2 regions of the Sediminibacillus sp. JSM 1682029 genome follow, and region 2 is predicted to be linked to the other one. Evidence: predicted binding sites of a transcription regulator. Region 2 holds the regulator's gene; the other holds the start of a gene.

Region 1 (8,169 bases), on a different contig from region 2:
CATGGCAAAGCTGCTGAAAATGATTACCATTCATGATCTGGTGGAGGCCGAGGCTACGGATATCCCGGCATTTGACACGATGGACAACGAGCTGGCGCGTAAAGAAAAACAAGAAAGGGAACAACAGGCCATTGCAAATATCCGCAAGTCACTAGGAGGTGATTTGGGGAAAGACATCCAGCAACTGTGGCTGGAGTTTGAGAATCGGTCCACTTATGAAGCGAAAGTGGCCAATGCTCTTGATAAACTGGAAGCACAGCTGCAGCATAATGAGGCAGATATTGCTACCTGGCTGGAAGTGGAATATAAAATGAGTTTCTTGCTGGACCAGCACACCGACTTCGACCAGACACTGACCACGTTTCGGCATTTAGTCGAACAAGAAGCAGAAACAAAAATGACAAAAGCCGGTGTTTCCGTAACCAGCCATAAACCCGTTCTGTAGGAATTTTCACTTTGCCCTGTTTTGTTATATGGAAAGCGGGGCTTTCTTATTCCTTTATTCTTTCGAAAAGCGTTTATTCCTATGATGGTAGATAGGATGAACGAAAGTCTGTCAGTTGAACGTCCCTACCAATCTTATAAACTGTTGCCGTACTCTTTCTTTATTAAAACATCCGTGTACTTTGCCCTCCCCTTGTGAAAAGAAAAATACAACGTTCGGTGACGTAAATTCAGTAAATAAAGGAGATGAATTTAGTGGTAGTTTTCTTATAATGAGCAAACTGCTCACCGTATTTCCATGCTAAGTGACGGTCTAACAGGGGGATATTATAAAAGACAAACAGAAAAAATAATAACAAGGGAATAACCAAGGCAAAAACAGAACGTGTAAGAAGGGCCAGAGCTGTCACCCAAACAAGATCACCGAAATAATTGATATGCATGGAAAATCGGAATAATCCTCTGGTGAATAATTTGCCTTGATTTAACGGATTTTTTTTCCACCAATGGCGCTGCAACTCTGAAAAACTATTCAGAAAAGATCCAAACAGAAAAAGCAGAACGAACAGGAAGTCCCACCAGGTAAGCGATTTTTCCGTGTTTAAGGCGAACAGGGTAAAACCAAGATAATAGAATGAAAAAGCAATTGGAATTGTAAATGCTTCTTTCCATGGCATTTCTCTTTTTAATAGATAAAAAATAGTGAGTAACATGCGGATATAGACAATGAAGTAAAGAAACAATAGCATACTATTCCTTCCTGTATCACCTTTTAAAAAGCCTGTCCCAGCTAAATCGTGTACAAATCTGCCGCCATTTCCCAGAAGCAGCCAAGCTGCAGTTAACAAAATTGCCGTTTCCAATAAGACTAGCGTTACTTTTTGCGGAATACTACTTGCATGATTTTGATACAACACTTCGCTTACCTCCTTTTTCTTCATTTTACCAAAAAGGCAAGATAAAATGAGGGACAACTTCTGTTTGCCTAACATTTCAGCAGCTTTATTGCTCTTTTGGAAAATAAATAAAAAACATATTGAAACAATTTTCGTAAACTTCTTCCTATTTATAATCATGAACATTCAGTGACAAAAATCACAATAAATTCATGAATCTTTTGTGACAAGCTTCACATATAATTGTATTTTTCCATACACCGTACTATGATAATTACTTGAAAAGACCATGTACCGCTTCAGCTTCTTGATAAGCTACTAAATAAACAGAAAGGGGTACCTTCATGAAAATAAAAGGCACTTTACTATTACTTATGTTTGCAGTCATGGCTGTATTGACCGGCTGTGAACCATTGATGGTTTTAAACCCTAAAGGGCCGCAAGCCCAGACGCAGGCAGATGTCATCCTATTATCGATTGGTATTATGTCCTTTATCGTTATAGCTGTTTTTGCCATTTTAATTTATATGTTGGTGAAATACCGCGCTTCGAAGCAAAGCGACGATTATGAGCCTCCCCATATCGAGGGGAATCACATTGTCGAAGGAATTATTGTCGGGATACCGATTCTTATCGTTATCGTTCTTTCGATCGTTTCTGTCCGAAGCAACTATCTTGTCGAGGCGACACCGGAAGGTTATGAAGACCAGGATCCATTGGTGGTTTATGCTCAGTCTTCCAACTGGAAGTGGCATTTCAGTTATCCGGAAGAAGGGATAGAAACAGTCAATTACCTTTACATTCCGACAGACAGAGCGTTAGAGTTCAAACTCTACTCAGACGGACCGATCACCAGCTTTTGGGTACCGCAGCTCGGCGGACAAAAGTACGCGATGTCCGATATGGTTACCACCCTTCACCTTGCGGCTGATGCTCCTGGTGAATATATGGGGAGAAACGCCAACTTCAGCGGGGAAGGTTTCGCTGAAAACACCTTTAGCGTCAACGCTGTGACACCGGATGAATTCGACGAATGGGTCGACGAGGTCCAAGAAACGGCAAAGCCGCTTACGGAAGACAAGTACAACGAGCTGCTGGAGCCAGGACATCTTGGACAGCTGACATTTTCCAGCACCCACTTGGAATTTTCTCCTGCTCCCGAGGGCGAGCATGGCGGTCATCATCATGGCGGCAGCTCAGATGACTCGGAAGAGGAAAACATGGAGATGGACCATGAAAACATGGATGAAACCCATGATCATTCCGAGTAAGACTAATAGACTGACAGAACATAAGTTGCGTTAGACAATCCGAGTTATTTCCTGAAAGGAGTCACAAAAGGATGGACTTTTTTGATAGATTTGCCATACCTCATCCAAGTCCTGTGATTTATGCTTCCATGGTGGCCATTGCGCTCACCTTGGTAGCGATTGTTGCAGGAGTCACTTATACAAAAAAATGGGGCTATCTATGGCGCGAGTGGCTGACCACCGTAGACCATAAGCGGATCGGTATGATGTATTTAATCTCCGCTTTACTGATGCTTTTCCGCGGAGGAGCCGACGCCATCATGATGCGGGCGCAAACAGCCCTCCCTGAAAATACGTTGCTCGATTCACAGCACTACAACGAAATATTCACCACCCATGGTGTGGTGATGATTATCTTTATGGCCATGGCATTTATCATGGCATTGATGAACTTTGTCGTACCGCTCCAAATCGGAGCTCGCGATGTGGCCTTCCCTCGATTGAACGCCTTAAGCTTTTGGCTTTATTTCTGGGGAGCCATGCTGTTCAATATTTCCTTTGTCATCGGCGGCTCTCCCGATGCCGGCTGGACATCGTACTTCCCGCTGGCGGGTAATGAATTCAGTCAATCCGTCGGGACCAACTATTATATGATCGCGATTCAAATCGCTGGTCTGGGTACACTTATTACCGGTATCAACTTTATCGTAACCATATTAAAAATGCGTGCACCGGGCATGAAACTGATGAAAATGCCGATGTTTACTTGGTCGGCACTGATCACCAACTTGATCATCGTGTTTGCCTTCCCGGTATTGACTGTGGCCTTGGCCATGGGAACCATCGACCGTTTATTCGGTGGTAACTTCTTTACCACGACCGATGGCGGAATGGATATGCTGTGGGCCAACCTGTTCTGGGTATGGGGGCATCCGGAGGTTTATATTCTCATATTACCTGCCTTCGGTATTTACAGTGAAATCATCCCGACTTTCGCCCGGAGGAATCTTTACGGATACAAATCGATGGTCGCATCGATTGTATTGATTTCCGTGCTTTCCTTTGTCGTATGGGTGCATCACTTCTTTACCATGGGACAAGGAGCAATGGTCAACAGTATCTTCTCCATCACGACGATGGCGATTGCGATACCGACCGGAATCAAGATCTTTAACTGGTTGTTTACCCTTTGGAAAGGGAAAATTACAATCACTGTTCCAATGCTATATTCTTTAGGCTTCATTCCGATTTTCACTATCGGGGGTGTCACCGGGGTTATGCTTGGTATGTCGGCAGCCGACTATCAATACCATAACACGATGTTCCTGGTTGCCCACTTCCACTTAGTTATTATTCCTGGGGTTGTCTTCGCCATGTTGGCAGGACTGACCTACTGGTGGCCGAAAATGTTCGGCTTCATGCTGAACGAGCGGATCGGAAAATTATCCTTCTGGCTGATTTCTATCGGTACATGTGTCGCTTTCTTCCCGATGTTCATATCCGGACTGGACGGACAGGCGCGCCGGATGTACACGTACTCGGAAGCCACGGGATTCGGTATTTGGAATATGATTTCCTTCGTCGGTGCCATCATGCTGGCTGCCGGGTTTGTGACAATCGTTTATAACATTTATTACAGCACGCGCTATGCGTCGAGAGATATCAGTTCGGATCCATGGGACGCCCGATCGCTCGAGTGGGCCACCCACACGCCAGTACCTGATTACAACTTTGCGATTACACCGCAGGTCAATTCCAGTGAAGCATTCTGGGATTCTAAAAAGAACGGGCATAAGCTGTTTCCAGGCAATTATAAAGAAATACACATGCCGAATAACAGCGGTGTTCCATTTATCATGAGTGCCATCTTCTTTGTGCTCGGTTTTGCCCTGGTATTCAGCATCTGGATTTTGGCAGTCATTGCGCTGCTCGGTATCTTTGCCTGCCTGGCACACCGTTCTTTTGAACAGGATCACGGCTACCACATACCGGTAGAAGAAGTGAAAGAAACGGAAGAAAAATTGGGAGGTGCCCGACAATGAAGGTAGACCAAACAAAGCCTCTCGAATACAGTACGGAACAAAATAACTTGAATATATTGGGCTTTTGGATGTTCCTTGGGGCTGAAATCATGCTATTCGCCACCTTGTTCGCCTCTTATTTCACATTAGAAGGCCGGACAGGAAGCGGTCCTTCCGGCAGCGAGATTTTTGAAATCACGCCGGTCATCTTTGAAACCTTTATCCTGCTGACCAGTAGTTTTACCATTGGTCTCGGCGTCCATGCAATGCGACTGATGAATAAAAAAGCGACAATCGCTTTCTTCAGCATTACCTTGCTGTTAGGACTTGCCTTTGTCGGATTCGAGGTAGTGGAATTCTTCACATATATTGAAGAAGGAGCTGCATTGCAGACAAGTGCGTTCACATCGATTTTGCTGTCCACTTTAGGGACACACGGAGCACACGTCACCTTCGGTTTGTTCTGGGGATTGTTCATCCTCATCCAAATCAAAAAACGGGGCATCACTCCGGAAACGGCGAATAAATCATTCATTTTCTCGCTTTACTGGCACTTTCTGGACGTCGTCTGGATTTTCATATTCAGTTTCGTCTACTTGAAAGGAATGATGTAATATGAAAGAACTGTTCCCACGCAAGCAAGTCATGGGCTTTGTCTTTTCATTGGTCCTGACGATCGTTGCCCTGTTGGTTTACTTTCTGGATATGTCGTTCGCCGTCGGCATGACTGTATTGCTTTTGACAGCCTTCACGCAAGCCGGCTTACAGCTGATTGTATTCATGCATGCCGGCGAATCAGAGGATAGAGGGTCCATCTACCTCAATATTTACTATGGAGTCATCATTGCCCTTCTTACTGTATTCGGTACACTGTTGGCGATGATTTGGGGATATGTATAAGAAATAGTAATAGGAAAGAGCACCTGCAGCCAGGTGCTCTTTTTTTTAGGCATGTTTGGAACCCATCTGTTTGCGATGTTCGATTTTCTCCAGGATTTCCTCTGTCACTACAAAGAAAACGCCCATAAGAAAGATAAACACGGCTCCCATCACGGTCCCGATTCCAATCGGAGTCAAAATGCTGGAACCGCTTGCAAAGAAACCTGCCAGAAAAATGATAATCCCTGCCGTGAGTACGACAGCTCCTGTTATTTTGGTTGCATTGAGAATTTGAGCTTTTGTTGCCATTCAACTCATCCTCCTTTATTCTTATCTCCATTATCCACCTTGTTCACACTTTTGTCAAAAGTTTGTTACGGAATTGTGAATTTTATATTCCTCTCTTTTTTATTATTTCCGATAACGCATATTGCAAAACATGCCTCGTTTAGCCTAATAAATTTGCCGATTTTGCGGAAAATATTTTTATGGTAGAAAGGAGATTTGCCGTTATGAACGAAACCATTGTCATCATCGTCCGAGTCATCATTTCATTTTTCACCTTGCTGATTTTCACCAGGCTGCTCGGCAAACAAGAAGTCGGCCAACTCACTTTTTTCGACTATATCAACGGCATAACGATCGGATCCATCGCAGCCACTTTGGCTACAGATCTCTCCTCCAAAGCTTGGGCCCATTGGCTGGGGCTTGTCGGTTATGCTTTGCTGACTGGATTGTTGCAATTCATCACGATTAAAAACCGATATCTGGGCAAAGTACTAGACGGTGAGCCTACAGTCGTCATAGAAAACGGGAAAATTCTGGAGACCAACTTGGGAAAAATGCGAATCAAGTTGAGCGAACTGATGACTTTGTTGCGCAGTCAGCAAATATTTGATATCACCCAGGTGGAATATGCCGTTTTCGAAATTAATGGGGAGCTGTCTGTCAAACAAAAACCGGAGTTTCTCCCAGTCACCCGCAAGGATCTGCAGATCCCCGTTAGACCCGGACGCCTGGCCACAGAAGTGATCCAGGATGGCATTGTATTGGATCAGAACCTTGAGCAGCGGAAAAAAGACAGAAATTGGCTTCATCAGCAACTTCGCGCCCACAATATAGAAGATGTCAAAGATGTTTCCTTTGCCTTGATCCTTCCCAACGACAGCCTGTATGTCGATAAATTTGAAGATAATATCGGGAAAGAAACAGAAATGGGTGATTACGATGGCCCTTATTAAGAATGGAGGCGACAATAGATGAAAAAGTTTCTTTTATACTTTATTCCATTCATAACCCTGGCTGTTTTCATTACTGTAATGAACAGCGGTGCCTTTCTAAAACAGCCACTTGGAAAGGATGATCGTCTCTATGAATCCATTCAACAGATTGAAGCAGGGGTGAAGAACAAGAACTGGGACGAGGTGAAAACCGAAGCTGCGAAGATGGAAAAAGCCTGGGACAAAATCGTACGGCGCGTCCAATTCAGTGTAGAAAAAGAACAACTTTTGGAAATAGACGGGACAATCGCCAGAATCCGTGGAGGTGTGGAAGCCGAAGATGATCAAAGCGTCCTGGAAGAAATCTATTACTACTACGGCCAGTGGGAACAATTAGCCAGATAAGTGACGGCGGCATTTTATATCCAGACCAAAGTTATATATCGGGCAATCTTTCCATTATCTTATTTATCCGTGCTATGATATAATGTTCATTTCAACCTATTACATTCTGTCTATTTTTATAAACAATCTTCTAAAAGGAGGTACAACCATATGGCTAAGAAGTCGATGATTGCGAAACAGAAACGACCACAAAAATTCAGCGTCCAAGAATATACGAGATGTGAGCGGTGTGGCCGACCACACTCTGTGATTCGCAAATTCAAGCTATGCAGGATATGTTTTCGAGAATTAGCTTATAAAGGACAAATTCCTGGCGTGAAAAAAGCAAGCTGGTGATCATGGGTCAGCTGGAAGGCTGACTCCTTCATCCCTGCTCCTCGACAAAAATTCATGGATACATCTTGCCTGTATCGTCTACATAGATTGACTTCACGATGGTACGCTGGTATTTCGCCCCTCCGCTTTCACCGAAAACATCAAATGTTAGGTTGTACACGCCCTCTCCTAAATCAGGCACGCTGTAAGTGAAATGCCGGCCTAAATTTTGCTCGGCTTGAGTCTGCTGGTGATTATGTTGATACTTCACCGTTTTCACCGTTACAGTCGTTTTTTTTCCCTTGTCGATTGTTCCCACACTAAATTTCCCCTTCGACAATCCCACATTCAGTTTATCATCAAGGGGACTATCAATTGCTGCTTGAAGCAAGTAATGTTGTGTCTTTTCAGTGGCAGCTGAAATCGTCCATTTTCCGGCAGCTGGTTTCTCGATTAGCAGTCGATGGTGGTACGCTCCGTTTAAGTAATCCGTTTCATCTTCTTCCACGGAAAACGCTGTATACTTGTTCTTATCGGGATCTAAGAGGTGCAATTGTGTAATTTTTTTATCGCTTATCCAATCTACTAACAATTCTTCAGCACTCTCTTCTACATAAAAAGTTTCTGTCTGTTCCCCATGTGATTGACCGCCCTTCAGTATATAACCATATTTGGGACTTTGTTGAACGGCCAACTCCTTTTCCCTTGCGGGGACAGACTTGATGGAAGCTTGCATTCC
Region 2 (8,169 bases):
AAAAGTCGTCTTAGCCGCAGCTGCCGGCTGCTCTGGAGTACGGTCTTGTTCGTTCAGCTGTTGTAATTCATATTCCTCTTGTTTTTTATCGAGGTAATAATCATAATCTCCTAAATAAATCGTACTGCCGGCAGGCTGCATTTCGATAACCTGTGTCGCCAGTCTATTGATAAAGTAACGGTCGTGGGAAACGAACACTATCGTGCCGGGGAAGTCGATCAATGCTGATTCCAGTACTTCTTTGCTGTCCAAATCAAGATGGTTGGTCGGTTCGTCGAGGATCAGCAGGTTGGCTTTTTCCATCATCAGCTTGGCAAGCGCCAGTCTGGCTTTTTCGCCACCGCTCAAGCTCGTTACATTTTTCAGCACGTCGTCTCCGGAAAACAGAAAGTTCCCGAGCACAGTACGGATGTCTTTTTCATTGGTCATCGGATACTCGTCCCAAAGCTCGTTTAATACCGTTTTGTTGGAATGTAGCCGGGTTTGTTCCTGATCGTAGTAGCCGATTTGTACATTGGTTCCGAGCTGGATGTTCCCCTTGGCTTGCTTCAAGTCGCCGACAATCGTTTTCAACAACGTGGTTTTGCCGACGCCATTCGGTCCGACCAAGGCGATGCTATCACCTCGGGAAACATCGAAGCTTAGGTTGGAAAAAATAGGTTTATCGCTATCCTCGTACCGAAAGGCAAGGTCCTGCACTTTCAATACGTCATTACCGCTGCGGCGGTTGATATCGAATGTGAATTTTGCCGAGGATTCATCTCCCTGCGGCTTATCCAGGCGCTCCATTTTTTCCAGCTGTTTACGGCGGCTTTGTGCCCGCTTTGTCGTAGAAGCACGGACGATATTTTTCTGGACAAACTCTTCCATTCTTTTAATCTCAGCCTGCTGTTTTTCAAATTGTTTTACATCCCGTTCGTAATTGGCTGCTTTCTGTTCCAGGTACTTGCTGTAATTCCCATGGTACTTTGTAGAATGGTTCCGGGATATTTCATAGACAGTTTCGACCGTTTTATCCAAGAAATAGCGATCATGGGAAACAATCACGACGGCACCGCTGTAATTGTTCAAATAGCCTTCCAGCCAGGAAAGGGTTTCGATATCAAGATGGTTGGTGGGCTCGTCCAAAACCAGGATGTCCGGCTTGGATAGGAGCAGCTTGCCCAGTGCCAAGCGGGTCTTCTGGCCGCCGCTCAATTCTGCTATCGATGTATCCCAATCCTGTTCATAGAAATGAAGGCCATTCAAGACGGCCTTGATGTCTGCTTCATACTGATAACCGCCCTCCATTTTGAAGGCTTGTTGTTTGGCGTCATAAGCAGCCAGCAATTTTTGATAGGCATCCTGATTCTCCAGCACATCCGGGTCACCCATCTGCAATTCCATTTCCCGCAGTTCTTGTTCCGTATCGACAAAATGCTGAAATACGCCCAGCATTTCCTGCCAAATCGTCTGATTTGATTCGAGACCGGTGTTTTGGGCGAGATAGCCAAGTGTCGTCTCTTTCGGCTTGTGGATTTCCCCCTCGTCAAAGGGCAGGATTCCCGCGATGATTTTCAACAGCGTCGATTTTCCTGCTCCGTTCCTTCCGACGACAGCAATCCGGTCATTGGTCTGCACTTCTAACTTTATATTGGATAAGATAAGCTCGGCGCCATATCTTTTTGTGATGTCATTGACTTGCATCAAAATCATTTTGTTCACCTCAATGCTTTAAGTGTATCTTAATCCTCTTTGCGGTGGCAAGCGTCACAGCAATGCTTCCGGTGATTATTTTGCTTCATGCGTTCCCCCGATTTCGATATAGTGATAAGTATGGAAAAGAATGTGAATAAAATCACGACTTATTGCTGAATTTTTGATAAACTAAAGAAGTTAAACAAAATAAGCAAAAGTACTTGTATAAAGGAAAGCTCTTTCCCCAAACTTGTAACATTGTAAATGATAAACAGCATCTATTTGATAGAAACTTCGTTGGTTTGCTAGTAAGGTTCAGTGCTAGAGCGAACTCCGCATAACACTTCGCTTTTGATGAGCACGGTTGTAAATGTGGGGCTGTTTTTTTACTTGCGAGGAGTCGGTGTCGAAGCGTTCCTTGTCTTCATAAGTAATTGCTTCTGCTAGGGTAGCTGTTTTTGGAGTGTACGCATTCAGAAGCGGCTGATATACCGACTAAAAAGGAAAAAGATTTGTGAAAAACAACAAACATACTCACGGCGGAGGAAATCCACGAAGACTCCTGCGGGAGGAAAGGCCTAGGGGAGACCCCGCAGAGCGCAGCTCGAGGAGGCTCACCAGCCGCCCGCGGAAAGCGTAGTGGATTTCCGCAGCCACACCCATTTGTCTAGAGAACAAAGCAAAGTGTTTGTGGAAAACTGCCTAATCAAAAAAGATAACGGTTACGAAATGAAATTATGTACAGGAGCTTGATAGCTGGTCATCGATTATCCGAAAAAGGCATCGATAAACCTGATTGCTTCTTAGAAAGCGGACACAGGACAGAAGGGCAACTGTAAGGAGGATATGTATGAACAACGAGCAAAATAAAATACCACAAGCAACGGCAAAGCGCCTGCCACTATATTACCGATTTATCAATAACCTGCATCATCAGGGAAAGCTGCGCGTTTCATCCAAGGAACTGAGCGACGCGGTCAAAGTAGATTCTGCCACCATCCGCCGGGATTTTTCTTATTTCGGTGCATTGGGAAAAAAAGGGTATGGCTACAATGTCGAATACCTGCTCAGTTTTTTCCGGAAAACCCTTGATCAGGACGAAGTGACCAAGGTCGCACTCATCGGAGTCGGGAATCTTGGAACAGCTTTTCTCCATTATAATTTTATGAAAAACAACAATACGAAAATCGAAATGGCCTTTGATGCCGACCCGAATAAAGTAGGATCCGATATTGGCGGTGTCCCTGTGTATCATGTAGATGATTTGGAAGATCATTTAAAAAACACGGCTGTCGCCATACTGACGGTACCTTCCACAGAAGCACAGGGAATTACCGAGCGACTGGTAGATGCCGGTGTCTCCGGTATCCTTAACTTCACACCCGCACGGATCACCGTTCCCGATCATATTCGGGTGCATCACATCGATTTATCCGTCGAGCTTCAGTCGCTGGTTTACTTTCTCAAGCATTACCCTCTGGAAGAAGAAGCGGGAGAGTAACCCTGCATACCCTCTCGCTGAAGAGGGTATAGGTTTACGATTTACCGTAAACTCATAGGGGGGTGGACGTATCAAGAAAATAGATTCTAAATGGCTGGTTGTCGTTTCTGTTTTATTTGGCACTTTCACCGTGATTTTAAACAACAGCATGTTGAATCCGACCTTGCCGCACTTCATTGAGCTGTTCGACTCCAACGCAGTGTCGGTGGGCTGGATTTTGACAATTTTCATGGTATCGATGGGGATGACGATGCCGCTGACCGGCTACCTGGGCGATCGGTTCGGGAAGAAAAAGATTTACCTGATTGGTTTATCGATTTTTCTGGTCGGCTCGCTGTCCGGTGCATTGTCCCATACATTGGGAATGATGATTGCCTCGCGGGCGGTACAGGGCATGGCAGGCGGACTGATGATGCCGATCGCCATGGCCTTGATTTTCCAGGCCTTTCCCCGAGAGGAACGCGGGCTCGCCGTCGGTATCTATGGAGTTGCAGCGATGGTGGCCCCGGCAATCGGGCCGACCATCGGCGGCGTGATCATCGAATTTTTGCCGTGGAATTTTCTATTCTTATTCAATATTCCATTCGGACTTATCGGGTTGATCATCTCCAGTAAATACTTGATTCCGACCAAGCCGGACCCGAATCTGAAATTCGACTTGACCGGTTTCCTGCTGGTGACAGCTGGTGTCGGGGCGATTTTGTTTGCCCTCGGCAGGGGCTCGACATGGGAACTGTTGACACAGCCGTTCAGTTTTCTCATGATCGGCGGAGGCGTGGCGGCCGTTATTCTGTTCATTATTTACGAACAAAGACAAGACCAGCCACTACTGGAACTGAGTGTTTTCAAAGTCCCGACCTATGCTGTTTCCATCGTAGTGACGGCCACCGCATCGATCGGACTGTTTTCGGGTATTTTTTTATTGCCGCTATTGATCCAGAATGTGTACGGCTTGAGCGAAATCCAGACCGGCTTGTTGTTTCTGCCGGCGGCTTTATGCAGCGGTTTGTTCATGACCCTCGGCGGGAAACTGCTGGATAAAAAAGGGCCACGCTATGTGGTTCCGCCAGGGCTGCTGCTGTTGGCGGCTACCACCTTTGCCCTGGGGAACCTTCAGTTATCGACACCATTTTGGTTGATATTGCTGATCAACACGGTCCGTGGTGCGGGTCTTGGCATGTCCAATATGCCGGCGACCACTGCCGGGATGAATGCCATACCCGAAAAGCTGGTCGCTCAAGGATCGGCGATGAACAACGTATTGCGGCAAATTTTTTCTGCCTTCGGGATTGTGTTTTTCTCGATTTACTATGAAGTAAGAAGAGCGCAAATTTCTGCTGTCAGTGGATTGGCCGGAGAAGAAGCGGCCTTGCAGGCAATCAACGAAGCTTTTATTTTTTCTTCGATATTGATGCTTGTTGTCGTTCCCGTTTCTTTTATCCTGAATGGAAAACCAAACAATGATACAAAAAACAGCTGACGGGTGTCAGCTGTTTTTATATGGCTGGAGCTATTTGTTTTTTTTCGATTTTCGAATTTTAAAATGCAAGCCGATCAATCGGAAGGAAACGACAAAATCGAGGGTGGCGAAAATAGCCAGCAGGATCGTGATGAAGTTCCAAATCGTTTCTTCCACCGATTGGGCTGCAATATAGGTGAATACAGCTCCCATTGCAAAATACAAGAAAGCCATAAACAACGGGGATGTTCTCATAAACTGATTAGCCTCCAATTAAGATCATTTGCATTTTTTCCCATTGTTCAAGCATTTGATCAAGTTCTTCCGGGTCCACACTGAACTGGGCGATGACCGTGATGGTGTTCATGGCCATATGGGTGATAATCGGAACGATGATCCGGTTGGTGTGCACATAAAGAAAGGCAAACACCAGTCCCATGCCTGTGTAGGTGATGATGTGAGTGACATCCATGTGGACAAGACCGAAAATAATCGAAGATGCTAGAGCGGCGATGAAAAAATTCGTCCGCTTGTACAGACTGCCGAAGATGATTTTCCGGAAAATGATTTCTTCTAAAATCGGTGCAATCAGAGCAGGAATGATGATGAAAATCGGAGCTGCTCTGGCAATCTCCATAATCTGCATCGTGTTTTCAGAGCCCGGTTTGATACCGAGAACCAACGTTTCGATGATGACAGCCGCATATTGCGCCATGTAAGCCATCGCCACTCCGAGTACACTCCAGCCGATGATGCCGCCGGCTCCGGAAGCGTTCCGGTCACTGCCCTGCCGCATGTCCGGCCGTAATAACAGCAAGGTGATCACAAGAGCCGCAACAAAGCTGATGATGCTCCAGCTGACACTGAAGGTGAACCGATCTATGTTCCACATATCGATGAACGGTACGAGAAAAGCTCCGGAAAGCTGCATGATTATATAGGTCATGATGACATACCAATATCGTTTAGGCACCTTAAACTACTCCTTCAAAAACAGATTTACTTTACTACATCATTGTACGTATTTTAACATACAATTAGAATAGTCATGTAGTAGAAGGACTGAACAGCTCCTGCTGCAGCCGTAGTGGAATGCTGGCGGGAGTCCTTTTTTGCTGTTTGCAGGCCGTTCATAATTTGTCGAAAAAATTTCTGATTGCATTGCTTGCAAAATGAAATCGAATTGATTATTATAATAACTGTGTTAGCACTCATCACTCACGAGTGCTAACAAACAAACCAATTAAATAACGGTTAGGGAGGGTTTCACACATGTTAAAGCCACTAGGTGATCGTGTCATTATTGAACTTGTAGAGCAAGAAGAGAAAACAGCAAGCGGTATCGTGCTTCCTGATTCTGCAAAGGAAAAACCGCAGGAAGGGAAAGTCGTTGCGGTAGGTTCAGGACGTGTCACAGATAATGGAGAAAAAGTTGCCCCTGAGGTAGCTGAAGGAAACCTCATCATCTTCTCGAAGTTTGCTGGTACAGAAGTAAAATACGAAGGCAAAGAATACTTAATTCTTCGTGAGAGCGACATCTTAGCTGTAATCAGCTAAGGAAGCGAAGGACCATTTACAATAACATAATTTTTAAAAGTTCAAGGAGGGCATACAAATGGCTAAAGAAATCAAATTTAGTGAAGACGCTCGCCGTGCGATGCTTCGCGGTGTAGATACATTGGCAAACGCAGTTAAAGTTACATTGGGACCAAAAGGCCGTAACGTAGTACTGGACAAAAAATTCGGCTCCCCATTGATTACGAACGATGGTGTTACCATTGCCAAAGAAATCGAGTTGGAAGACCACTTCGAAAACATGGGTGCGCAATTGGTATCCGAAGTTGCTTCGAAAACAAACGATGTTGCCGGTGACGGTACGACAACCGCTACTGTGTTGGCTCAAGCAATGATCCGTGAAGGATTGAAAAACGTTGCTTCCGGCGCTAATCCTGTAGGAGTCCGCCGCGGTATCGAACAAGCGGTAGAAGTTGCAACCGAAGAGCTTAGAAAAATCTCCAAGCCGATCGAAGGCAAAGACTCCATCGCGCAAGTAGCGGCTATTTCTTCTGGCGACGACGAAGTAGGTAAGCTGATTGCAGAAGCGATGGAGCGCGTAGGTAACGACGGTGTTATCACAATTGAAGAATCCAAAGGCTTCAACACCGAGCTTGAAGTAGTGGAAGGTATGCAGTTCGACCGTGGATATGCATCTCCTTATATGGTTACAGACCAGGATAAAATGGAAGCTGTCCTTGAAGATCCGTACATCCTGATCACGGATAAGAAAATCTCCAACATCCAGGAAGTACTTCCTGTACTGGAGCAAGTCGTACAACAAGGCAAGCCACTTCTAATGATCGCTGAGGATGTAGAAGGCGAAGCACTTGCTACATTGGTAGTAAACAAACTTCGCGGAACATTCAACGCTGTTGCCGTTAAAGCTCCTGGCTTCGGTGACCGTCGTAAAGCAATGCTTGAAGACATCGCTACCTTGACTGGTGCAGAAGTCGTAACTGAAGATCTTGGACTGGATCTGAAAAACACTAGCATCGAACAGCTGGGCCGCGCTTCTAAAGTTGTCGTAACCAAAGACAACACAACAGTTGTTGAAGGAAGCGGAGATCCAGAAAAAATCTCTGCACGCGTAGCACAAATCCGTGCCCAAGTAGAAGAATCTACTTCTGAATTCGATACAGAAAAACTGCAAGAGCGTCTTGCTAAACTTGCAGGCGGTGTTGCTGTCATCAAAGTCGGTGCAGCTACCGAAACAGAATTGAAAGAGCGTAAACTTCGCATTGAAGACGCCTTGAACTCTACTCGCGCTGCAGTAGAAGAAGGTATCGTTGCCGGTGGTGGTACCGCACTTGTCAACATCTACAACGCTGTAAAAGGATTGACGCTGACAGGCGACGAAGAAACAGGCTCCAACATCGTGCTTCGTGCGCTTGAAGAGCCAGTTCGTCAAATCTCCCACAACGCTGGCCTGGAAGGTTCTATCATCGTAGAACGCTTGAAAGGCGAAAAAGTCGGCGTAGGCTACAACGCTGCAAGCGGCGAATGGGTAGACATGGTTGAGTCCGGTATCGTCGACCCAACAAAAGTTACCCGCTCTGCCCTACAAAACGCAGCATCTGTTGCAGCTATGTTCCTGACAACCGAAGCAGTCGTTGCTGATCTTCCAGAAGAAGACAACAACGCTGGCGGCGGCATGCCAGACATGGGTGGCATGGGCGGAATGGGCGGCATGATGTAAGCTGTCCCCAAACCCTTTGCTATACAAGGATTTGAAACCCTATAAATGAATATTGACTGGATTTTGACTGGATTTCACATCGAATTCTAATTAAAATCTAGAGCCTCTGGTGATTAGTAAGTTCATCAGGGGCTTTTTATTTGAAAAAAAGCTTTTTTGAATTTTTAATTCCGATGATTTTCCCATTTTTTCATTTTGAAGAGTATATCTACTTGGGTTAAAATGGGATATAACAACACCGGAAGTTTTTTTCCGTCTAATCTATATTATAAATTAGAA

What was found. Region 2 encodes Rex, which represses fermentation and respiration genes when NADH is low (regulators of the CRP and FNR family bind a similar motif). Its sites were predicted from a motif close to TTGTGAAATATTTCACAA; they were not measured.
Region 1: qoxA (cytochrome aa3 quinol oxidase subunit II) is a predicted target of Rex. The motif match lies at 1,562-1,579, and genes of this name have one in related genera.

The regions. Positions count from the first base shown of each region.
Region 1 covers NZ_JBEWYY010000001.1:718,836-727,004, forward strand. Annotated here, with positions in the region: gene ABVF09_RS03630 (HD domain-containing protein) at 1-445, shown strand, start outside; gene ABVF09_RS03635 (DUF1295 domain-containing protein) at 675-1,361, opposite strand; gene qoxA (cytochrome aa3 quinol oxidase subunit II) at 1,685-2,611, shown strand; gene qoxB (cytochrome aa3 quinol oxidase subunit I) at 2,683-4,632, shown strand; gene qoxC (cytochrome aa3 quinol oxidase subunit III) at 4,629-5,225, shown strand; gene qoxD (cytochrome aa3 quinol oxidase subunit IV) at 5,227-5,511, shown strand; gene ABVF09_RS03660 (hypothetical protein) at 5,557-5,799, opposite strand; gene ABVF09_RS03665 (DUF421 domain-containing protein) at 6,003-6,731, shown strand; gene ABVF09_RS03670 (DUF4363 family protein) at 6,750-7,115, shown strand; gene ABVF09_RS03675 (type Z 30S ribosomal protein S14) at 7,266-7,451, shown strand; gene ABVF09_RS03680 (esterase/lipase family protein) at 7,504-8,169, opposite strand, start outside.
Region 2 covers NZ_JBEWYY010000006.1:261,231-269,399, reverse strand. Annotated here, with positions in the region: gene ABVF09_RS12475 (ABC-F family ATP-binding cassette domain-containing protein) at 1-1,695, opposite strand, end outside; gene ABVF09_RS12470 (redox-sensing transcriptional repressor Rex) at 2,528-3,178, shown strand; gene ABVF09_RS12465 (MDR family MFS transporter) at 3,249-4,658, shown strand; gene ABVF09_RS12460 (YdiK family protein) at 4,689-4,892, opposite strand; gene ABVF09_RS12455 (CPBP family intramembrane glutamic endopeptidase) at 4,900-5,610, opposite strand; gene groES (co-chaperone GroES) at 5,910-6,194, shown strand; gene groL (chaperonin GroEL) at 6,253-7,890, shown strand.